DNA from 2 places in the Halomonas huangheensis genome. Region 2 is predicted to be linked to the other one. Evidence: predicted binding sites of a transcription regulator. Region 2 holds the regulator's gene; the other holds the start of a gene.
What was found. The regulator sigma-54, encoded in region 2, starts transcription at its own class of promoters, with help from an activator protein. The targets are predictions, from matches to a motif close to TGGCACNNNNNTTGCTNT.
Positions count from the first base shown of each region.

Region 1: the regulator sigma-54 is predicted to act here: its motif matches at 9,311-9,328, upstream of glnL (nitrogen regulation protein NR(II)).

Region 1 is NZ_CP013106.1:4,443,407-4,455,135, forward strand. It holds gene AR456_RS19265 (deoxyguanosinetriphosphate triphosphohydrolase) at 1-1,221, opposite strand, end outside; gene AR456_RS19270 (tripartite tricarboxylate transporter permease) at 1,440-2,936, opposite strand; gene AR456_RS19275 (tripartite tricarboxylate transporter TctB family protein) at 2,938-3,423, opposite strand; gene AR456_RS19280 (Bug family tripartite tricarboxylate transporter substrate binding protein) at 3,420-4,421, opposite strand; gene AR456_RS19285 (aminopeptidase P family protein) at 4,799-6,607, shown strand; gene ntrC (nitrogen regulation protein NR(I)) at 6,770-8,176, opposite strand; gene glnL (nitrogen regulation protein NR(II)) at 8,169-9,218, opposite strand; gene glnA (glutamate--ammonia ligase) at 9,728-11,134, opposite strand; gene AR456_RS21390 (glycosyltransferase family protein) at 11,650-11,729, shown strand, end outside.
Region 2 is NZ_CP013106.1:1,616,423-1,628,151, reverse strand. It holds gene AR456_RS07320 (KpsF/GutQ family sugar-phosphate isomerase) at 1-59, shown strand, start outside; gene AR456_RS07315 (KdsC family phosphatase) at 93-641, shown strand; gene lptC (LPS export ABC transporter periplasmic protein LptC) at 645-1,235, shown strand; gene lptA (lipopolysaccharide transport periplasmic protein LptA) at 1,232-1,765, shown strand; gene lptB (LPS export ABC transporter ATP-binding protein) at 1,762-2,487, shown strand; gene AR456_RS07295 (RNA polymerase factor sigma-54) at 2,789-4,201, shown strand; gene hpf (ribosome hibernation-promoting factor, HPF/YfiA family) at 4,361-4,669, shown strand; gene ptsN (PTS IIA-like nitrogen regulatory protein PtsN) at 4,676-5,161, shown strand; gene rapZ (RNase adapter RapZ) at 5,252-6,133, shown strand; gene AR456_RS07275 (HPr family phosphocarrier protein) at 6,137-6,406, shown strand; gene AR456_RS07270 (BUD32 family EKC/KEOPS complex subunit) at 6,442-6,975, shown strand; gene bioA (adenosylmethionine--8-amino-7-oxononanoate transaminase) at 7,083-8,351, shown strand; gene AR456_RS07260 (winged helix-turn-helix domain-containing protein) at 8,624-8,935, shown strand; gene AR456_RS07255 (hypothetical protein) at 8,943-9,209, opposite strand; gene AR456_RS07250 (cation diffusion facilitator family transporter) at 9,357-10,262, shown strand; gene AR456_RS07245 (GNAT family N-acetyltransferase) at 10,322-10,849, opposite strand; gene AR456_RS07240 (GNAT family N-acetyltransferase) at 10,901-11,437, opposite strand; gene AR456_RS07235 (acyl-CoA dehydrogenase C-terminal domain-containing protein) at 11,638-11,729, opposite strand, start outside.

The DNA.
Region 1 (11,729 bases), 1.9 Mb from region 2:
CAACGGCGTATTTTCGCCGATCAGCGCCAGCACACGCTGATGCTTGAAGCTCGAGTGGCCAGTGTAGTGCAGCTCATGGGCGGCACCGATGAAGGCCTCAAGCAGGATACCCAAGGTGGTGTAGGCACCGATCTCCAGCTTGGCCTTGCGCGTGTTGCAGAAGATCCGCTTGCGCGCCAGTTCCTTGGCCAGCTTGACCCCCCAGTCCAGGTCCGGGTGACACAGCTCGAGCAGGTCGTCGCGCAAGGTGCCATGCAACAGCTCGTGCTCATGCTCGACAAATACTCGACCGACATCATTTACCGCTCGCTCCATGGCCGCACCACGCAGCGCCGCGATGCGGCGCCGCTGAGACACACCAGCCTCCTGCATCTCGCGGTAATCGGCTGGCTCGCCGCCGGCAATCTGGGTGAGGATCTGGGCGACTTCATCGAAGGCGAGGATATCCATCTCCACACCATCCTCGAGGTCGAGCAGCGCATAGCAGATGTCGTCCGCCGCCTCGACCAGCCACGCCAACGGGTGACGACACCAGCGATGTGGCCCCTGGGGAAGCAACCCCAGGTGATCAGCAACCTGTTCCAGCAGGGCAAGTTCACTCTGATAGCAGCTGAACTTGCCGCTCTGGCCACCATGGCTAGCCGTCCAGGGGTACTTGAGCAGTGTACCGAGCGTTGCAGCGGTAAGGCGCATGCCGCCGCGAAACTGGTTGTATTCAATCTGGGTAACGATACGGAAGCCCTGCGCGTTACCCTCATAGGTCAACAGATCCCTGCGCTCGAGCTCAGACAATCCATCAAGCAATCCGGTACCCCGTACTTCAGCCGATTTGAACCAGTCGCGAATAGCATATTCGCCGGCATGGCCGAAGGGCGGATTACCGATATCGTGCCCAAGACAGGCCGCTTGAACGATCACACCGAGATCCGCCGACGTGATCCCGACCGGTAGCCGATCACCAAGTAACTCTCCAACACTCATACCCAGTGAACGCCCCACACAGCCGACTTCCAGCGAATGAGTCAGACGGGTATGGATATGATCGTTGTCCGCCAGAGGATGAACCTGGGTCTTGCGGCCAAGGCGACGGAAGGAGCCGGAGAAGACGATACGATCATGATCCTTGTGGAAGGGACTACGCCCCACCTCATCACGTGCCGTGCCACGTGTATCATGCAGGCGAACCGGATCCAGCAGTCGCTCCCAGGTCATTGACTTCATCGGCAGCGCTCCTTGTGCAACCAGCCCATCAAAGAACACCATTCTGGCACCCGGTTATACGCTTGACCACAATCGGTCACTACCTGCCACGTGCCAAGACGCCAATACCTGGCCTCTACAGCAGCTGGCACCTGGTAAAAGCCTCTACTCCTGAGTGATCGCTGGCGATGAATCCGGTTGCTGAGGCGCGACTGTCGCTGGTCACCGCAGCGGATAGTTCAACCGAGGCGCCGCCTGAGCAACAGCGAGTACACCAGCCCAGCCACCAATAGTGTCGCGGCAAAGGCATAGATGCCGATGGAGATTCCGCTGTTGATCAGAATGCTCCAGTCTCCACCACTGATCGACATTGCGCGGCGTAGGTTGAACTCCATCTGCCCCCCGAGCAGTAGCCCCAACACCACCGGTACAGTGGGTATCTCCAGTTTGCGCAGTACATAGCCGAGCACACCAAACGCCAGCATCATGTACAGATCGAAGGGGCTATTGTTCAGCGAATAAACGCCAACGAAGGCAATCAATACCACCATCGGCATCAGAAACCACCTCGGAGCCTGCAGCACTCGCGCAAACAGCCCGACCAGCGGCACATTGAGAATCAGCAACATGACATTGCCGATGAACAGCGCCGCCACCAGCCCCCAGACCATGTCCGGTTGCTGGGCAAACAGCAACGGGCCGGGAGTGATATTCATCGACAGCAACAATGCCAACAGAATGGCGGTAGTGCCGCTCCCGGGAATCCCCAGCGACAGCATCGGGATCAATGCGCCCCCGGCTGCGGCATTGTTGCCCGCTTCCGGTGCTGCGACACCGCGTGGATCGCCGTTACCGAAATTACCCTTGCGGCCCAACCAACGCTTCTCGAGCATGTAGGCAAGGAAACTGCCCAGCGACGCCCCGGCACCCGGCAACACGCCTGCCACGAAACCGATTACCGAACCACGGCCGATGGTACCGGCACACGGCAGCGACGCCTTCATTCCCGGCCAGGCGGACCCCAGCCGCATGTGCGGCTTATCAGCATCATGCCGCGTTTCGAGAAACAGCAAACACTCGGAGATCGCAAACAACCCGACCAACGCAACGATGAAGTCGATACCGTCATACAGTTCGTAGGTGCCGAAAGTGAAACGCGCCACTCCCGCCACCGGTTCAACGCCGACGGTGCCCAGTAACAGGCCCAGACAGGCGGCGATAAAGCTCTTGGCAAAACTGCCGCTGGTCACTCCGCCAATGGTCACGAAGGCCAACATGAACAGCGCGAAGTATTCCGCGGGCCCGAACTTGATCGCTACCGCAACCAGCAGCGGCGCAAACAGCGTCAATCCGATGGTGGCCAGAGTCGCTCCGACGAAGGAGGCCACTGCCGACAACCCCAGCGCCTCGCCTCCGCGCCCCTTGAGCGCCATGGGGTAACCATCCAGAGTGGTCATCATCGCCGGTTCATCACCGGGAATATTGAGCACAATCGAGCTGATGCGCCCACCATACATGCAGCCATAGTAGACGCTGACCAGCAGGATCAACGCCGCCGTAGGCGCGAGGCCGAAATTGAAGGCCAGTGGAATCATCAAGGCGACGCCGTTGACGGGCCCCAGGCCGGGCAAGGCACCAATCAGAGTGCCCACCGCGCAACCAATCAACGCCAGCAATAGATGCTCGGGCTGAGTGGCGACGGCAAAGCCATGGGCGAGAAAATCCAGAGTCTCCATATCACTCGCCTCCCAGCCAGGGCATATCCGGTAGCGGAATGCCGAGGGCATACTCGAAAAGCAGATACAGTCCTATGGACAGCCCTATGCCAGCCATCAATGCCTGACGCCAATCGGCACCAAACAATCGCACCAACAGAACGGTTCCCACTAGCGATACCGGTATAAAACCAAACGGCTCCAACAAAGCGGCATATGCAACCAACAACACCAGTACTGCCAGCTGACGCGCCAGTCCGGCCTTGTCTGGCCATCGCTCATTGAAGCCAGGCCTCAACAGCAGATAGCCTGACAGCACCGCCAACGGCACGCTGACCAGGCGTGGAAAGACCCCGGGGCCCACCGGCTGCATGAAGCCAGTGACAAAGGCATGGGAATGCCACCAGGCGGCGACCGCCAGAACCAGCAGCACAGTACCGGCAATGCGATCGCCGACCGGAGCCGACCGGCGATTCTGTTGAGCGTCGGGGTGACCCAGCTCACTCATTGGATAACCCCGATATCACGGGAGATCTCCTCGACGCGATCAATCGACTCCTGCACAAAGTTCGAGAACTCGTCCCCACCACGCCATAGTGGCACCAGTCCGTTCTGCGCTGCGACGTCCTTCCACTCGGAGCTGTCATACAACTGTTGGAGTGTATCGACCATGGCCGCGTAATCCTCATCGGAAACCTCGCCCCCGGTGTAGAACCCGCGCCAGTTGTAGCCGGTCACGTCATACCCCTGTTCGATCGCAGTGGGCAATTCATCGAAAGGCGCCGGTAGCGGTTCCTCGGACAGGACAGCCAGTACCCGAACATCACCGGACTCGATGAAACCGGCCACTTCTCCCAGGTCGGTGGACACCACATCCACATGATTGCCCATCATCTGGGTCACGGCGGGGCCGCCCCCGTCGAACTGCACCCAACGCAGCTGACCGATCTGTTCACTCGCCAGTCCAGCAGCTTCGGCCAGCATCAACGCGCGGATATGGTCCCAACCACCGGCACCGCTGGAGCCAGCCACGGCCAGAGCACTCGGATCTTCGACAATATCCTGGAGGAGTTCTTCGAGGTCCTGATAAGGGCTCTGGTCATCGACCAGAATCACTCCGACATCGGTGCCCAACATACCCAGCCAGCGCATGGTATCGGCATCTCCCGGATAACGCCCTTGCGCGATCTGGGTCATCCCAACGGTACTGGTGGCAACGATCAAGTTACTATCAGCGGCACGCTTGCCGGCGACATTGGAAAATGCCACGGCTCCCACGCCACCGGGCATGTTGGTAACCTGTACAGACCCATCCGTCAGCTCGAGATCCGTCAGCAACTTACCGACGCTACGGCAAGTGAAATCCCAACCACCACCAGGATCAGCAGGTGCGATGCACTCGTCAATAGGTAACGCCAGACCAGGAGTGGAAACCGCGAGCCCCGCGGCCACCAGTGGCAGGCTGAGATAACGCTTGAGATAGCTCCTGGGAAACATAGCTGGCATGTCGTTCTCCTTGTTCCGCTGGTGAGCGGTATTGTTGTGAGGAGCGGAAAGCCTATCGCCGCGGTTGTGATCATGTTGTTTTTCAAACCGCTGATTCAGAGTAGATAATTCCGCAATATATCGCCTACTGCTGTATTCCCCATGAACCTTTCCGCGGACATGCCTTACTGGCTACCAGGGCCAGCTTCATGTGCCTCAAGCGCCGATAGTGAGCTGGTGATGGCGCTGATCTACCGCCACAACGCTGGTGATCCTTGCCGCCCTCCCGATGTTGCTCGTTCCAGTGTTCAAGCGCATGCTGACGCACAACCGTATAATCGACCCCGCGCCACCAATGAAGGCGGCGTCGAAGCCACAGTCTGATCCGGAGTTTGAGCATGTCACCTGCACCTGTAGCAGCCAGCCGTCTCGCAGCCCTGCGTGAAGCCATGCAACGCCATGGCATCGATGCCTGGTGGTTGCCTTCCAGTGATCCCCATCACAGTGAATACCTGCCAGAGCACTGGTCCGGTCGCGAGTGGTTATCAGGCTTCGACGGCTCGGTGGGCACACTGGTGATCACACAGCAGGACGCCGGCGTATGGGTCGACAGCCGTTACTTCGTGCAGGCTGAAACCCAACTGGCCGGTTCTGGCATCGCAATGATGAAGCTGACCCAGGGCCAGGCAGCCGCGCCGATTCAATGGCTGGCAGAGCAGTTGCCTGCTGGCGCCACGATCGGCTACGACGCCCAGGTCGTGTCGCTGGCCCATGCTCGTCAAATGGACGAGATTCTCGGTGGTGCCGGCATCAAGCAACGCGGCGACCTCGACCTCCTCGATGAGATCTGGGGCGAGCGCCCGGCACTGCCTACCGCCAGCATCCAGCCGCATGCTGCTCAGTACCTGGACGAATCCCGCGCCCAGCGCCTGAGCGGAGTGCGTGACGCCATCGCGGAGCATGGCGCCGACTGGCACCTGATTTCGACACTCGACGATATTGCCTGGCTGACCCAACTACGGGGCGCCGACGTCGGCTTCAATCCGGTATTTCTAGCGCACATGCTGATCGGTCGCGACACTGCCACACTATTCGTCGCCCCTGGCAAGATCGACCCAACTCTGAGCGAGGCATTGGCCAGAGACGGCATTCAGATCGCCGACTACAGCGACTGGTCCAGCGCCCTGGCGGCACTGCCGACCAGCCAGAGAATACTGCTCGATCCGGCACGCCTGTCAGTCGGCACTCGCCAGGCACTGCCCGACGCCATGCCGGTGGTCGAGGCCTTCCAGCCCAGCACCCTGGCCAAAGGCTGCAAGACTGACCATGAGCTGAGCTGGGTACGCCAGACCATGGAGATCGATGGTATCGCGCTGTGCCGCTTCTTCGCCTGGTTGGAAAAAAGCCTGGCCGCAGGAGAAAAAGTCACCGAACTGACCATCGACGAGCGTCTTCGTGAACAGCGCCAGCGCGCCGAAAGCTTTTTCTGCGAGAGCTTCAATACCATTGCCGCTTTCAATGCCAATGGTGCCCTGCCTCACTACCATGCCACCGAAGAAGCACATTCGGTGATCGAGGGTGACGGCCTACTGCTGATCGACTCTGGTGGTCAATACTACGGCGGTACCACCGACATCACGCGCATGGTGCCTGTAGGCCAGGTTTCCGCCGCCCAACGCGAGGATTGCAGCCTGGTGCTCAAGGGCATGATTGCCCTGTCTCGTGCGCGCTTCCCGCTGGGGATCGCCGCCCCGCGCCTCGATGCGATTGCCCGTGCGCCGCTATGGGCCACCGGCCGCGACTATGGCCACGGTACCGGCCATGGTGTCGGCTATTTCCTCAACGTCCACGAAGGACCACAGGTGATCAGCTCCGGGGCATCGGTCGCCGCACATACTGCCATGCAGCCGGGCATGATCACCTCCAACGAACCCGGCGTCTATCGTCCCGGCCAGTGGGGCGTGCGCATCGAGAACCTGGTGGCCAACCGCGCCGCTCCCGAGAGTGAGTTCGGCGACTTCCTGGAGTTCGAGACACTGACGCTCTGCCCCATCGATACTCGCTGCCTGGACCTGGCATTGCTGGATGCCGGCGAAATCGAGTGGCTCAACGGCTATCACGCCGAAGTTCGCCAGCGCCTTGCGCCTCATCTCGACGGTGATGCACTGGAGTGGCTGAAGGAACGGACGGAGGCGGTCGACAGGTAAGGGCAAGGAGAAGGTAGAAAAGGGAAGGTAGAAGAGAGAAGACACACCCCAAACCTCGAGTAGCGAACCACGAGGCTACTCCAGTGCTCACAGTCTGGAAACTCGGGGGGGTTGGGGTACTTCTTCCCTCTTCCTTCTTGCTTCTTTTCTCTCGCCTCTCGTTCAATCCTCCGCCAGCGAGGGCAGCAATACCTTGAGCTTTCGGGTCAGGGTATTGCGGCCCCAGCCCAGTAACTCGGCGGCTTCACCCTTGCGGCCTCCGGTGTGCTTGAGCGCTGTCTCGATCAGGATACGCTCGAAGTCGGGTACGGCTTCCTCGAGCAGATGAGTGTGGCCGGCGGCCAGGGCATGATCGGCCCAGTCGCGGAAGGCTTCTCGCCAATCTCCGGTAGCAATACTGCTTTCCCCGCCCAACAACTCCGGCGGTAGATCTTCGACGAGGATCTCACGACCGGATGCCATCACCGTCAGCCAGCGGCAGGTGTTCTCCAACTGCCGTACATTACCGGGCCAGTCGACGCGCGTCAGGTGAGCTTCCGCTTCAGGGGTCAATACCTTGACGTCAGTTGCCAGCTCACGAGCGGCCTCGGCAAGGAAGTGCCGAGTCAGCCGTGGAATGTCCTCACGCCGCTGGGATAGACGCGGTAAGTGAACCCGAATCACATTAAGACGATGGAAAAGATCCTCACGGAAACGTCCGTCGTCGACCAGGGTTTCGAGGTTCTGATGGGTTGCGGCGATGATGCGCACGTCAACCTTGACCGGAGTATGTCCACCGACGCGATAGAATTCGCCATCTGCCAGCACACGCAACAAGCGAGTCTGGGTCTCGGCAGGCATGTCACCAATCTCGTCGAGAAACAGGGTACCGCCATTGGCCTGCTCGAAACGTCCCTGACGCTGCGCCGCAGCACCGGTAAAGGCTCCCTTCTCATGACCGAAGAGTTCCGACTCGATCAAGTCACGGGGAATTGCCGCCATGTTCAGGGCAATGAAGGGCTGCCCTGCACGAGGACTGTGCTGGTGCAGTGCTCGCGCTACACGCTCCTTACCGGTGCCGGACTCACCATTGATCAGCACCGTGATATGCGAATGGGCAAGGCGACCGATGGCTCGGAAGACCTCCTGCATCGCCGGCGCTTCACCGATGATCTCGGTATCCATACCTTCTGGAACAGACACCGGGCGCTGACGCTCGCGAGCATGTGCCACCGCGCGACGTACCAACGCCAGCGCTTCATCGACATCGAACGGCTTTGGCAGGTACTCGAACGCTCCGCCTTGATAGGATGCGACGGCGCTATCCAGATCCGAGTGCGCGGTCATGACAATCACCGGCAGCTCAGGGTGCACCTCCTGTACTCGCGACAACAGATCGAGGCCATCGATCCCGGGCATACGAATATCGGTCACCAGCACATCAGGCGGGTCCTGCAACAAGCGGTCGAGAACACGATCGGCACGATCAATGGTTTCTACATCGAGATCGGGCTGCGCCAGGGCGCGCTCCAGCACCCAGCGAATGGCACGATCATCATCGACGATTACAATGCGTGCAGCATCAGTCATGACGCTTCTCCAGCGGAATCAGCAGTCGGAATTCGGTGCGCCCGGGCTCGGATTCGCACTCGATGAGGCCCTGGTGTTGATGCAGGATCGATTGAGCAATGGACAATCCCAGTCCACTGCCCTCTGCACGGCCTGACACCATGGGGTAGAAAAGGGTTTCGCGCAGCTCCTGCGGAATGCCGGGACCGTTATCGATCACGCTCAGCTCACAGACAAGGCGATGACGGCGGCTGCCAAGGGTAAACTGGCGCCGCGCACGCGTGCGCAGTTGCAGCGTTGGTTGCGGCGTCTCGGACTCGGTGATCGCCTGCACCGCGTTGCGCGCTACATTGAGCACCGCTTGAATCAGTTGTGCTTCATCACCGTGCAGTTCAGGCAGGCTAGGATCGTAGTCGCGCTCCATGGTCACACCGGGCTGCTCGACCAACAGCAACGAACGCACTCGTTCCAGCACACGGTGGATATTGAGTGGCTCATTGCGACTGATGCGATTGGGCCCCAACATCGAATCCACCAGGTCGCGCAGACGATCGACCTCTTCGATGATGATGCGGGTGAACTCCTTCAGTTGAGGCTCACCCTCAAGGTCACGCTCGAGTAGCTGGGCCGCACCACGAATGCCTCCCAGCGGATTCTTGACTTCATGAGCCAACCCTCGCGCCAGCACCTTCATGGTTTCCTGACGCGACTGCAGGGCTTCCTCGCGTGAAATGCGCAGCAGGCGGTCACGCGGCTCCATTTCCAACAGCAATTCGTCTTCCGATAGCGGTGTTACGGTGTAATCAACCGTCATCGGTTCGCCGCCGTTCAGGCAAATTCGGGCTTCGCGCTGAGTATAGGGGTGCAGCGCATCACGTGCCCTGGACAACACCTCCGCGATGTCTTCCTCACCGCCCAGCAACTCGGGCAGGCTGCGACCATCCATGCGCGTCAGACTGATCGCCAACAGTGACTCAGCCGCGGGATTCATCCACGTCAATTTGAGCTCTCTGTCGAGCAACAGTACAGCGGTAGTGAGGTGTTCAGTGATGCCTTGCGTCATGTTGATTCCCGTCAGGTGACAACCCAGCCGACTCATTGCCTTCCATGCCGTGGCCAAGCCTTCAGATGTCACGTCTCTGTAGCGGAGATAACACTGCAAGAAGTGGGCCATGCTTGCCAGAACAGACTCGACGAGCCTTCAAAACCACAACCAGGCGCATCAACACCCCAGACAAGCGCCCTGACCTTCTCTACGGCAGAACACCAGCACGGCGTACAGAGCGTTATACGCACCATCTTAGTGCACTCATATGGTGCAGCGCGAGAGCCACCGTACTGCTCTGGGGCAACAGAACTGTACCTCAGGAGCTGGACCACGCTGACACGGCACCAGTGTCGAGCACCCGTGCTGATACTGGTGACGATCGGCAATGGTCGCGAACACCAGTCGCCAACCCCCTGTCGCTAACCCCTGTCGCTAGCCTCAAACGCAAACCGGCCCCGCCTATCTGGCGGGGCCGGTTTGCAGGACTGTTGCCGCAGAGCGCTCCCTAAAGGAGCGCAAACGGATCAGCAGCTGTAGTACATATCGAACTCGATCGGGTGAGTCGCCATGCGAATACGCTCGACATCCTCGAACTTGAGTTCGATGTAGGCATCGATCATATCGTCGGTGAACACACCACCTTCGGTCAGGAAGGCACGATCCGCATCCAGCGCCGCCAGAGCCTGGTCCAGGCTCTCGGCCACGGTCGGCACGGCCTTGCCTTCTTCCGGAGGCAGGTCATACAGATTCTTGTCCATGGCATCGCCGGGATGAATCTTGTTCTTGATGCCGTCGATACCCGCCATCAGCAGCGCCGCGAAACACAGGTAAGGGTTGGCAGTCGGGTCCGGGAAACGGGCTTCAACACGCTTGGCCTTGGGGCTGGAGGTATACGGAATACGGATGGAGGCAGAGCGGTTACGGGCACTGTAGGCCAGCATAACCGGTGCTTCGAAGCCCGGCACCAGACGCTTGTAGGAGTTGGTCGAGGCATTGGTGAAGGCGTTCAGGGCACGAGCGTGCTTGATCACACCACCGATGTAGTACAGCGCCATGTCCGACAGGCCGGCATACTGGTCGCCAGCGAACTGGTTGACACCATCCTTCCAGAACGACTGGTGGACATGCATGCCACTACCATTATCGCCAACCAGCGGCTTGGGCATGAAAGTCGCGGTCTTGCCATAGGCGTGGGCCACGTTATGCACGACGTACTTCAGGGCCTGAACCTCGTCGGCCTTCTTGACCAGAGTGTTGAAGGCAACACCGATCTCATTCTGCCCCGCGTTGCCCACCTCATGGTGGTGCACTTCGACCTTCTGGCCAACGGCCTCGAGGGTATTACACATCGCGCCACGCATATCGTGGAAGCTGTCGACCGGCGGAACCGGGAAGTAGCCACCCTTGACGCGCGGACGGTGCGCGAGGTTACCACCTTCGATGGTACGGTCGGTCGCCCAGGCACCTTCCTCGGACGAAATCTTGTACATCGCGCCTTCAACGTCGGACTTCCAGTGCACTTCATCAAAGATGAAGAATTCAGGCTCTGGACCAAAGAAGGCGGTATCGCCCAGACCAGCGGACTGCAGGAAGGCCTCGGCACGCTTGGCAATGGAGCGCGGATCACGCTCATAGCCCTGCATGGTCGCTGGCTCGATGATGTCACAGACCAGCACGACGGTGGAATCTTCGGTGAACGGATCCAGGTAAGCAGTACCGTCTTCCGGGCGCAGGATCATGTCGGATTCGTTGATGCCCTTCCAACCGGAAATCGACGAGCCATCGAACATCTGGCCATTCTCGAAAAACTCCTCATCCACGTCACGAGCGGGGATGGTGACATGGTGCTCTTTACCGCGAGTATCTGTGAAGCGCAGATCAACCCACTTCACATCATGTTCTTCAATCAGGGCAAGCGTCTTATCTGACATGTGGTCCTCCACGTTGAACTTGTGTCGTAACTCGAGTCTTGCGACGAATCGGCAATAACATGTCACCGACTCCAGAGTAGGGATATTCCCTGCTTCTTTCGGGGTACTGGAACTGTTGTAGCACGCCCCCGGGCGACTGCCCACGGCGACATGCGCGACACGATGACACTGACAGTCATAATGCAGGCACCATGCCAAGTCTGCACCATCGTGAAGACAATAATCAGCAATTCGATGATTTTCATGAAAAAATTACTATGGCCAAAATTGCTCCACAATGGTTCATATGGCAGATAGGTCCAATTTACGGTGTCGAACACCCGACAATCTGCACCAATATAGTGCCTCGCCCCCTATGTCGCACCAATGTAGTGCTATCGACACTTCCGCGTATTCCGAATGTAAACTATCTCTTGTCGTGCTCTCGACTGGCACCAAACGCAACACAAGGATACACTTCATTACGTAACATCCGATCATCCCGGTGGCCGACCCGGCCAGCTCGGAGCGTCATCTTGAAAACAAGCCTGATCATCGATGCGAGGTCCACGGGAAGTGCGCTTTCCTCGATACTCGCCAGTATTACCCGCCTTTC
Region 2 (11,729 bases):
ATAGTCGCCCGGTCGGTGCACTGCATATGCACGACCTATTGGCTGCCGGTGTAATCTGACCCCCGGCTCGGTTTGCTACAAGGATTCAGTCAATGCCACAAGATAACCTCTCTGCTCTGTCCGACAAGCTGCGTCGTGTGCGCCTTCTGGCGCTGGACGTGGATGGTGTCATGACGGATGGCAGCCTGTATTTCCAGGCGGATGGCCAGGAAACCAAGGTCTTCAATACCCTGGATGGTCATGGCCTGAAATTGCTCAAGCGCGCCGGCATCGCGGTGGCAGTGATCACCGGCCGCAGCTCACCCATGGTCAGCATGCGCACTAGTGCTCTGGGCATCGAACATGTCCAGCAAGGCGTCGAACGCAAGCTGCCTGCACTCAAGCAACTCTGCGAGCAGCTGGGTATTGACCTCGACCAGGTCGCCTATTGTGGTGACGACCTGCCGGACCTGCCCTGCATTCGCTACGCAGGAGTCGGCATCAGCGTACCTGGCGCCCCGGCATATATCCGTGAACAGGCGGATTGGGTCACCGAATCAGCGGGCGGCCACGGCGCGGTACGCGAAATCTGCGACCAGCTACTGGTGAGTCAGGGGCACTGGCAGAGTGTGCTGGACACTTATCTCCACATGGGACAATAAGTCATGAACCTGCGTGCGTTGCGCCCCGGTTTTCGCTTCTGGCTGCTGCTGCTGTTGCTGCTGCTGGGCTTCGGCCTGGCGCTGATCAACCCGCGCGACAACCAGATCCCCAGCGAGATCCCCAACGACCAGGCAGGCGAGCCGGACTATTATCTGACTGACGCTACCCTTACGCGTTTCAATGCTCAGGGGCAGCTCCATCAGCGCGTGACGACGCCACGCCTGGTGCATACACCGCTGGATGATGTTACACGGCTGATGACTCCCGACCTTGCACTGATTGATGACAGCGGTCGTAACTGGGTAGGCCACGCAGACAGAGGCATTCTCGGCCCCGATGGTAACCCCATCACCCTGAAAGGTGATGCCCATCTTGAAGCCCCTGCCGAGAGATGGCAGATGGATACCGAGATCCTGCACTACGACAGCACCACCGGCCACGCCTGGAGCGAGACGCCGGCAGTGCTGCGCCAACCGCCGCAGGAAATGCGCGGCGACCGCTTCGATGCCTGGATCAATGACAGGCAGGCCCGACTGACCGACAATGTGACCGGCCACCACCCGCCCGAAACCAACAAGGAGCCTGCTCAATGATGCGTCCGAGCCCCGCCCCGCTGCTCGCCATCTGTCTCGCACTGGCCGCTGGCCTGACCAGCTCTGCCGTATCAGCGCTCGACAGCGACCGTAACGCCCCGATCCAGGTCGAGGCCGACCGTCTGGATCTCGATGACAGGGCCGGCACCGCCGTCTATACCGGTGACGTGCGCATCCAGCAAGGCAGCATGATATTGACCGGCAACCGTGTCGAGATCCAACGCAATGACCAGGGCGAATTATCGATGGCTACAGCTACCGGTGAGCGTGCCTACCTGGAACAGAAGCCTTCTCCGGAAGAACCCGTGGTCAAGGGCTGGGGACGCAAGGTGGTCTATCATGTCGCCGAGCGCCGTATCGAACTGATTGATCAGGCTGAACTGCACAAGGCCAACGACACCTTTGATGGTGCCTACCTCGAGTACTTTCTGGATCGCCGTGTGGTTCAGGCACGTTCGAGTGCTGACGGTGTCGATGGCACCCAGCGCATTCGCATGACCCTCGAGCCGGAGAATCAGAGCAACCAATGAAGACTCTTCACGCCCGCAATCTGGCCAAGAGCTACAAGCGTCGTCGCGTCGTCCACGACATCAGCCTATCGATTTCCCAGGGATCGATTGTTGGTCTTCTCGGCCCCAATGGGGCCGGCAAGACGACATCCTTCTACATGATTGTCGGACTTGTGCGCGCCGATGCTGGCGAGATTGCCATCGACGATCATGACCTCAGCCGCTCGGCGATGCATGAGCGCGCCCTGGCGGGCATCGGCTACCTACCCCAGGAAGCCTCGATCTTCCGCAAGCTGTCGGTAGCCGACAACATCATGGCGATTCTTGAGACACGCAAGGATCTGGACCGTAAAGGCCGTGAAAAGAACCTTGAGGGCCTGCTCGAGGACTTCCACATCACACACATTCGCGACAACCCCGGCATGAGTCTGTCTGGTGGTGAGCGACGCCGCGTCGAAATTGCCCGCGCCCTCGCCACCGAACCGGCCTTCATCCTGCTCGATGAGCCCTTTGCTGGGGTCGATCCGATCTCGGTCGGCGATATCAAGTCAATCATCCGCCAGCTCAAGGAACGCAATATCGGGGTGTTGATCACCGACCACAACGTCCGTGAAACCCTCGATATCTGTGATCACGCCTATATTGTCGGTGATGGCCAGATCATTGCTGAAGGCAATGCCGACGACATTCTCGCCAACAAACGGGTCCGCGAAGTGTATCTGGGCGAGAATTTCAGGCTATAAGCACCGAGCCTGTGAGCGTCGAGTAACGAGCTATTCAACACCGCCGCATAGAGCACAGACAGAAGCCCTTCGGGATTCAAGATCGAGCGTAGTCGAAAGCTCACCACTTGCGAGGTTACTTACCGCTTATGGCTTACAGCTTATAGCTACCCTCCGCTCCTGGCTTTTAGCTTGGACCAGGCATCCCCACCAGCCTTGCTCAAAAAAGTCAACGCTTTATCGCCATGTTGGCAAGGGACTTGCATGGCATACTTCTGATGAGTAGGGTAAAGCCTTCTGTCATCAGCAACGGACCTCTCGCATGGCCCTGAAGGCGTCACTGCAACTGCGGTTGGGTACGCAGCTCACCATGACCCCGCAACTGCAGCAGGCAATCGCCCTGCTGCAGCTGTCTACGCTGGATCTTCGCCAGGAGATTCAACAGGCCCTTGAGGCCAACCCCATGCTGGAGCTGGAAGACGACTTCGGCGAGCAGACCGCCAGCGAAACACCGGAAGATGACTGGGCCGACGAGATACCGAGCGAACTTTCGATCGATAGCGACTGGTCGGATACCTACCAGGACTCCGGCAGTTCCTCTGCCGGCAGTGGCGAAGGCCCCGACTTCGAACGTCAGGCATCCTCACAGTCATTGCAGGGTCACTTGAGCTGGCAATTGGCAATGCTCGACATCGATGCTGACGACATGCGCATCGCCGAATCACTGATCGATGCAGTAAACATCGACGGCTATCTCAACCAACCGCTCGAAGAAATCCACCAGGGCCTTCAGCAACAAGGATTCGACAAGCTTTCGCTGAAAGAAGTTGAAGCCGTTCTCAAGCGGCTCCAGCTGTTTGAGCCAACAGGTGTCTTCGCTCGCGACTTGCGTGAGTGCCTGTTGCTGCAACTCGACACTCTGCCCCGAGAGACTCCACTACTGCCCCAGGCCGGACGTCTGGTACGTCAGTTTCTCGAAGCATTGGCCAGTGGCGAGCGGCGCCTGCTCAAGCGACGTCTGGGACTCGACGATGACGGGCTGGACAGTGTCATTGAACTGATCCGCAGCCTTGATCCTCGACCAGGCAGCAGCTTCGGCGACAGCAACGTCGACTATGTGGTACCCGACCTGATCGTGCGCCATGGCAGTGAAGGCTGGCAGGTTGAGCTCAATCCAGAAGCCATGCCGCGCCTGCGCATTCAGCCCGACTATGCAGCTCTGATTCGTCGTGCGGACCGCAGCCAGGACAACCAGTTCCTCAAGGATCATCTTCAGGAAGCACGCTGGTTGCTCAAGAGCCTCTCCAGCCGTAATGACACACTGCTCAAGGTGGGCCGTGAGATCATGCTGCGCCAACTGGACTTCCTTGAGCAGGGCGAAGCCGCCATGAAGCCTCTGATTCTCGCTGACATAGCGGAGAAGGTTGAGATGCATGAATCAACCATCTCTCGCGTAACCACCCAGAAGTTCGTACATACTCCGCGCGGCGTGTACGAACTCAAGTACTTCTTCTCCAGCCAGGTCGGCAACGACGGCGATGCCCATTCAAGCACTGCCATCCGAGCCAGAATCAAGAAGCTGGTTCAGGACGAACCTCCACGCAAGCCGCTCTCTGACAGCAAACTGGTGGAGCTGCTGGCCGAAGATGGTGTTCATGTCGCGCGACGGACCATTGCCAAGTACCGTGAGGCCATGCACATACCATCATCCAGTGAGCGTAAACGTCTGCGCTGATCATCGCCCACTGCCCCAGATCGAGCAGTTCTCTACCTATTCCCCATGACCACCAGAACCTCATCTGTCAAGGCTTGATAAGGACTTGTGCTCAGGGGGTTTGCAAGGCGGCAAAAAGGGTTACAATCGATCTACCATTGCTAGAGCAAGGAGCCTGTCATGCAAGTCAATATCACCGGCCATCACGTCGAACTGACCGACCCGCTGCGTGACTATGTACAAGAAAAGCTCGCTCGAGTGGAGCGTCACTATGACAACATCACCAATGTTCAGGTGACGTTATCTGTAGAAAAGGAGCGCCAACTTGCTGCCTGTACACTCCATGCTGCCGGTGCTGACCTGCATGCCGACGCCCAGGATGGCGACATGTACGCTGCCATAGATGCACTAGCCGACAAGCTTGACCGCCAATTGGTCAAGCACAAGGAAAAATCTCAAGCCCGTGCCCAGGGCGCTGGACTTCGCTGATTCCTCATGACATTGGATGCCATTCTCCCTCCCGAGCGCACGCTGTTCGATGTGCCGGGAGGTAGCAAGAAGAGGGTGCTGGAGTTCTTCAGCACCTTCATCGCCCAAAACACGCCTAGCCTGGATAGCCAGGAAGTATTCAGCCGCCTGATTGGCCGAGAACGCCTCGGCAGTACCGGGATCGGTAACGGAGTTGCCATTCCGCATGCGCGTAATCCGCATTGCAAGGCACCGATCTCCGGGTTTCTAAAGCTGGCGGACCCCATTGATTTCGATGCGATCGACGGAGAACCCGTTGATCTGATCTTCGTGTTGCTGGTGCCCGAGGAAGCCGACGAGGCTCACCTCGCCCTACTCGGCCAGGTCGCCGGCGTGATGAACGACGCGGAGACTCGCCAGCGGTTGCGCCAGGCTGGCTCACAGCGCGAACTGCACGAAAGGTTGCAGGAGGCTATTCTTCGCAGTGCCTCCGCCCGGGATAGCGACGGCTGAGTACCGGCTGCCGCTGCGCCCTTCCGTCACCGTCATTTTGTCACTCATTGCCAGGCATCGCCCTGGCGACCCTTGAGCGGGAGACTGTAAATGCAACTCGTGATCATCAGTGGCCGATCTGGTTCAGGCAAATCCGTTGCATTGCAGGCGCTTGAGGATCTGGGTTTCTATGCCATCGACAATCTCCCGGCCATGTTGCTGGGCTCGCTGGTCGGCGAACTCGAAAACGGACATTCGAAGCGCATCGCTGTCAGCATTGATGCTCGCAATCTTCCGGAAGCTCTGCAGCGCTTCCCAGCGATGCTCGAGGAATTCAGGCAAGGAACTCTGCACTGCCAGGTGGTGTACCTGACCAGTGATGCAAGGATACTGCTCGAACGCTACTCCCACACTCGACGCCGCCATCCGCTGACACGCTACAGCGACATGACGCTGGCCGAAGCCATCGATAGTGAAGAGCAGGCACTGTCCGGTATCCGTGACGTCGCGGACCTGGTGATCGACACCACACGGCTATCGGTGCATGAGCTCCGAGCCAGAATCGCCGAACAGGTTGCTGGACATACTGCAGGCCGTCTGACGCTGACAGTGGAATCCTTCGGCTTCAAGCGTGGTGTACCACCGGACGCCGACATCGTCTTCGATGCGCGCTGCCTGCCCAATCCTTACTGGGACCCTACATTGAGGGACTCCACCGGATGCGACCAGGTCATCATCGACTTTCTTGAAGACTATCCAATCGTCGCTGAAATGCAGACGGATATACTTGCCTGGGTACAGAAGTGGTTGCCGCAGTATGAATCCAGCCAGCGCAGCTATCTGACCGTTGCCGTTGGCTGCACCGGAGGCCAGCATCGCTCGGTGTATCTCGCCGAACGCATCGCCAGGGCACTCGCTGCCCAACAGTCTCGTGTACGTCTGCGCCACCGGGAACTCGGTCAACAACGCCTCCTCGACTCAACCGGAGACTAATGCATGCCGAGTCGCCAGCTCACGCTGACCAACAAGCGTGGCCTGCATGCCAGAGCCGCCACTCGACTGGTACAATGTTGCCAACCCTATCAATCCAGTGTCACAGTCCGTCACGGCACACTTTGCGGTGATGCCAGCAACATCATGTCTTTATTGATGCTGGCCGCTCCCTGTGGCACCGAACTCACCATCGAAGCAGAAGGCGACGATGCCGAAGCCGTACTCGACGCGCTGGAAGCCCTGTTTGACGCACGCTTTGATGAAGATGCCTGATCACCCTATGGGTCAGGCGTAGATCAGGAACTTCCATGTCATTGCAATTGATCCAGACCGGAAAGTACTCCCGTGTCGACTACGACCCGGACCAGGATGCTTTCATCAAGACCTTTACCCCCAACACCCGAGACAGATGGCGCTATCGCCTGGGCATTCGCCGCTATCCAGGCTACAACTTCCGTCATGTCGCCAGACGCCTCGAGGCGCTGGGCATCTCCACACCGGAAATCCTCTCTGTAGAGCGCTATCGACTGGTTACCGCGAATATTCACGGCACTCCCCTGCATGACGAGATCTGCAATGACCCGCAGCTGCAGACGCAGTTTGTCGAGATACTTGTCACTCTCTTCGAACACCGCATCCACTGCCGAGGGTTGCATACCAACAATTTTCTGGTCAGTGAAGGCGATATCATCGCCATCGACCTGGACGCCTACAAGGCGCCGCGTTTCTTCCACTACTCTCGCCAGGAATTCATCGACTGCCTGAGCCGCTCGCTCAAGGGCAAGGAAGCCTTTCTGTTCCAGAACTTCCTCAAACGCCTCGACAGGAGTCAGGATCGCTGACAATCCTGATTCAGCAACGCCAGCACAGCAGGTACATCCGGCAGCGAGAATGGTAAACTCACCAGAGAGAAGAAAGCTTACCACCCCCCATACTCCCAGGAGCCGTGATGTCCTCTGCTGTCTGGCACCCCTACGCCCATCTCGCCACCCAGTCTCCAGCCCCCTTCGTCGTTGGCGGCAAGGGCACACATTTCCACCTGTCCACTGGGGAAGAGTTACTCGACGCGACCTGCTCCTGGTGGTGCATGATTCATGGTTACAGCCACCCTCGTCTGGTGCGTGCCATCCAGCAACAGGCAGATACTCTGTGCCACGTGATGCTCGGTGGTCTAACCCACGAGCCGGCAGATCAACTGGCCAGTGAACTGGTGCGCATCACTCCGGATGGCCTGAATCATGTGTTCTTTTCCGATAGTGGCTCGGTCGGTATGGAAGTGGCGATGAAGATGGCTGTGCAGTATCACCATCTGCGGGGTCGACCGGAAAAGCACCGCATGCTCTCGTTGATGAAGGCCTATCACGGTGACACTGCGGGATGCATGGCAGTGTGTGATCCCGAGGAAGGCATGCACTCGCTGTTCTCCGGCTACCTGCCCCGTCATCACTTCGCGCCGGCTCCCGAAGCCGGCTTTAACGCCCCAGGTGAGGCTGTCGCCCGCGACCTGGCAGCACTGCGTGCCGTGTTGGAACAACACCATGAGCAGATTGGTGCGTTACTGATGGAGCCGCTGTTGCAAGCTGCCGGCGGCCTCAACATGACCTCCCCGGATTACTTGCGTGGCGCCCGCAAGCTATGCGATGAGTTCGATATCCTGCTGATCTTCGATGAAGTCGCCACGGGTTTCGGTCGCACCGGCAGCCTTTTCGCCGCCGATCACGCCGATGTGTGTCCCGATATCATGGTCTTGTCCAAGGGACTGACCGGCGGCTACCTGGGGCACGCGGCGACCCTGGCCACAGATGCGGTACACGATACTTTCATAGGCGATAGTCCACTGCATGCTTTCATGCACGGCCCAACGTTCATGGGCAATCCTCTGGCCTGCCGCGTTGCGCTGGAGAGCCTGAAGGTTTTCGAGGATGACGATTACCTCGCTCGCATTGCCCGACTCAACGGCATTCTGCGTGAACACCTTGCCGGCGATGACGAATTGCGCCATCACCCTGATGTCGCTGATGTGCGGACTCTAGGAGCCACGGGAGTGATCGAGGTTCATGATGAATCACGCCTCGCCGGGGTTGCTGCACAGGCTCGTCGGAGAGGGGTCTGGCTGCGTCCGTTCGGCCGCTGGCTCTACACCATGCCAGCTTACATCACCAATGAAGAAGAGATGCAGCGCATCATCCATGCCATGAAGGAGCCCTTTACCGGATAAACTCCTTCACACAGTAACAAGGCATATGTTGGCGTAGGTACTGCCCCTCCAGTATCTACGCCGTCACCGCGATGATCGAACTGCACGGCGATGCGCAGTATTAGCCCTGGAGACAGTATTACCCCCGGACCGTACGCATAGTGCGCTGATACAATGGAGATGAAAGGATCACGACGGATGACGGCCAGCAACGGCTCCCATATGTGCTCCCCTGATATAGCCGTCCCCGGTCAATCTGGCTGCAACGCCGAAATACCCCTCGGAAGGTAACCATGACAGCCCTCAGCAAGACACGCAGCAGCTTCTATCGGCGTCTATATGTGGCTCATCTCATCGACCAGGGCATCACCAGCATTCCCGCGTTGGTGAAGGCCACTGGCATGCCACGGCGCACTGCTCAGGACACGCTGACAGCGCTGGAAGAATTACATATTGAGTGCCGATTCATTGCCGAACCAGGTCAACGTCACAATATCGGCCACTATGCCATCGAAAACTGGGGACCAATCGATCCACAGTGGGTCGGCGATCATGCCCACCAGCTACGCGAGGCGCTCGATTATCCGCCGATCGACTCGGTGTGAACGGCCATCAGTCGAATGGCCAAAGCGATAGTGGTGTTTCGACATCGCCCCTCTCGGGCAATATCCGCCATATCTGCTGACCACACTCCGTGCACCAGGCAAGCTTTTGCCCATTCATATCTCGCTCATCGAGCAGCCCCTGGGCCAGTTGCAGGTCCTCCTGACGCCAACGCACCTGCCCCGACTGCGAATCGATAGCCAGAGCAGTACCTGTTGCCAACAGTGCGACTTCGCCACAACAGCACTCACCACGGTAGTAGGGGCCATTGCTCATGCCATGCTCCTCATCTATCCGGTGCGCCCTCACCCAGGCACACATGCTGGGCATCTTTCCGCCCGGGCATTCCCACACCAGGCCTCTCTCAAGCAGACTCTCATGTATAGTAAGTAGCTTGCCTGACGAGGAATTCGAGAACCAGCCATGCAAGCCAAACTGGAACAGCGCGCCCTGTTGATTTCTATTGTCATGACCTTATTGGTCGCCGGTCTAGGTGTTGCGGTCGGTCTTTACGCGGGCTCGCAGTCGATTCTGTTCGACGGTGTCTTCTCGACCATTGATGCGGCCATGTCGGGATTAGCGCTACTCGTCTCGCGGCTGGCGGTAAAAGAGGCCTCACGACGCTTCCAGCATGGTTATTGGCACTTCGAACCGATGGTGGCTGCTCTCAACGGCTCGATTCTGTTACTGCTGTGCTTCTATGCGTTTCTCAATGCCATTCGTGGGCTACTGTCCGGCGGGCATCCATTGGAGATCGGCGCAGCCATGCTCTATGCACTGGTCGTGGTGATCATCTGTAGTGCCATGGCAGGCTATCTCAAGAGAATCAATCGTCGCGCCGACTCCGAGTTTCTGCGCATTGATCACAAGAACTGGTTGATGGCCGCGATGATCACCGCAGCGCTTCTGCTGGCATTCATCATCGCCATGCTGCTCCAGGATACACAACTCGCTCACTGGACACCCTATGTCGACTCCGCGCTGTTGGCAGTACTGACACTATGCTTCATCCCGGTACCGATCGGCATCATTCGCCGTGCAATGAAAGAGGTCTTCCTGATCGCCCCCAGCGCTGTCGACCGTGAGGTCCAGGCTGCCATGGAAGGCGTAATGCAACGCGATGGAGTACTGTACTACTACAGCCATGTAGCCAAGAGTGGTCGTGGGCACTTCATCGAGATCCATATCGTCACTTGCCCGGATTTCTCCGCCGGACGCGGCGTGATCGAGATGGATGAGATCCGCGAGGAGATATCCTCACGGCTATCGATTCCTCCTCAACGGCGCTGGTTCACGGTGGCCTTCACTTCCGAGGAACGCTGGGCCTGACAGCCGTCCCGCTCTTCACACCCCCGCTCTTCACACCCCCGTTCTTCCAGCACAGGGCATCACTGGCGTAAACGTGAATAGACCCTATGATCCAGCGGCTGACCGTTGACCCACTCGCACTCGCGTAGACACCCCTCGAACTCGAATCCGAGCCGTTCAGCAACAGCGCGACTGCGCCGGTTACCCACGGCACAACGAATTTCCAGTCGATGTAGGCTCAGTTCGCTGAAGCCGATGTCCACCAGCGCAGCGACACACCGCGTCATCACTCCCTTGCCGACGTGCTGCTGATGTAGCCAGTAACCCAACGATGCCCAACGATGCTCCTTGACAATACGGTTGAAGGAACAGGTACCGATCAACGTCTGCGACTCGATGATCGCAAAATGCCAGGCAGTGCCCAGTCGTCGCTCCGTTCGAGCTGCCGTAACAAAGACTTCGGTGTCATCGCGACTGAGCGTGCTGTCCACCCAGGGTAACCAGGTGCACAAGCTACTGCGGCTATCATCCACCGCCAACCACAATGTGCGGACATGCTTCTGGTCCAGGGTTTCGATGTGTAGATCAGGGGTAATCCGGTGAATCATGCATAGCCCTCCATGGCCCTTGTCACAGATATCCGTGGCATCAGCGAGAACTCAACCCAAAGCGGCCATGAACGCGGGATGATAATTCAGCTGTCCATGCGGCCACTCCTCCCTCCGCGGCCACACCAGAAGATATTCGGCGGGCACATCGGCGAAGAGCATCCCGGTCGCGGTACGAAACCCGAAGCGTTGATACCAGCCGGGATCTCCGACCAGCACACACCCTGATGCGCCGATATGGCGCAGGTGCTCGAGCGCCGTATCGACCATGCGGGCGCCGATCCCCTGCCGTTGATGCGCAGGCGCCACCGCTATCGGCCCCAGGCCAAACCATCCGGCATCGACAGCCCCGATACTCACAGGCGACAGCGATAGCTGGCCGACAAGGCGGCTCCCTCGCTGTTCGATGATCTCGGCCACCCAGGACGTCAATACTCCGACATCACGCAGGCTCTCGACGATCCGTGCCTCATGGCCACTGGCATGAGCAGCACCGGCAAAGGCCTGGTCGACAAGATGGCGGATATCGGCCGCATCAGCAGCACGCTCGGGGCGAATCTTGAGGGAAAGTGCAGAAGGAGATGTCATCGTCCTGCCTCGCAATACTCGGAGTCCAGCCACCATGATCCTGCGCCGGAGGAAGGCTGTAAACGATAACCGGCTGCCATCATCCCGGTACCGAGTCACAGCCGGGAGCGAAGCATAAAAAAGGCGGCAGGAGAAACCTGCCGCCAAACCACTGGCCAGACCCGGCCGAGAGAGTAATTATTTCAAGGTGAGCCAGGCACTTATATCTCAAACCCCAAACCGAAATCATCGGCATCCATGGCCATCAGCGACTCGGCGCCAGCCTTGATCATCTGTGCATGAGCACGAGTGC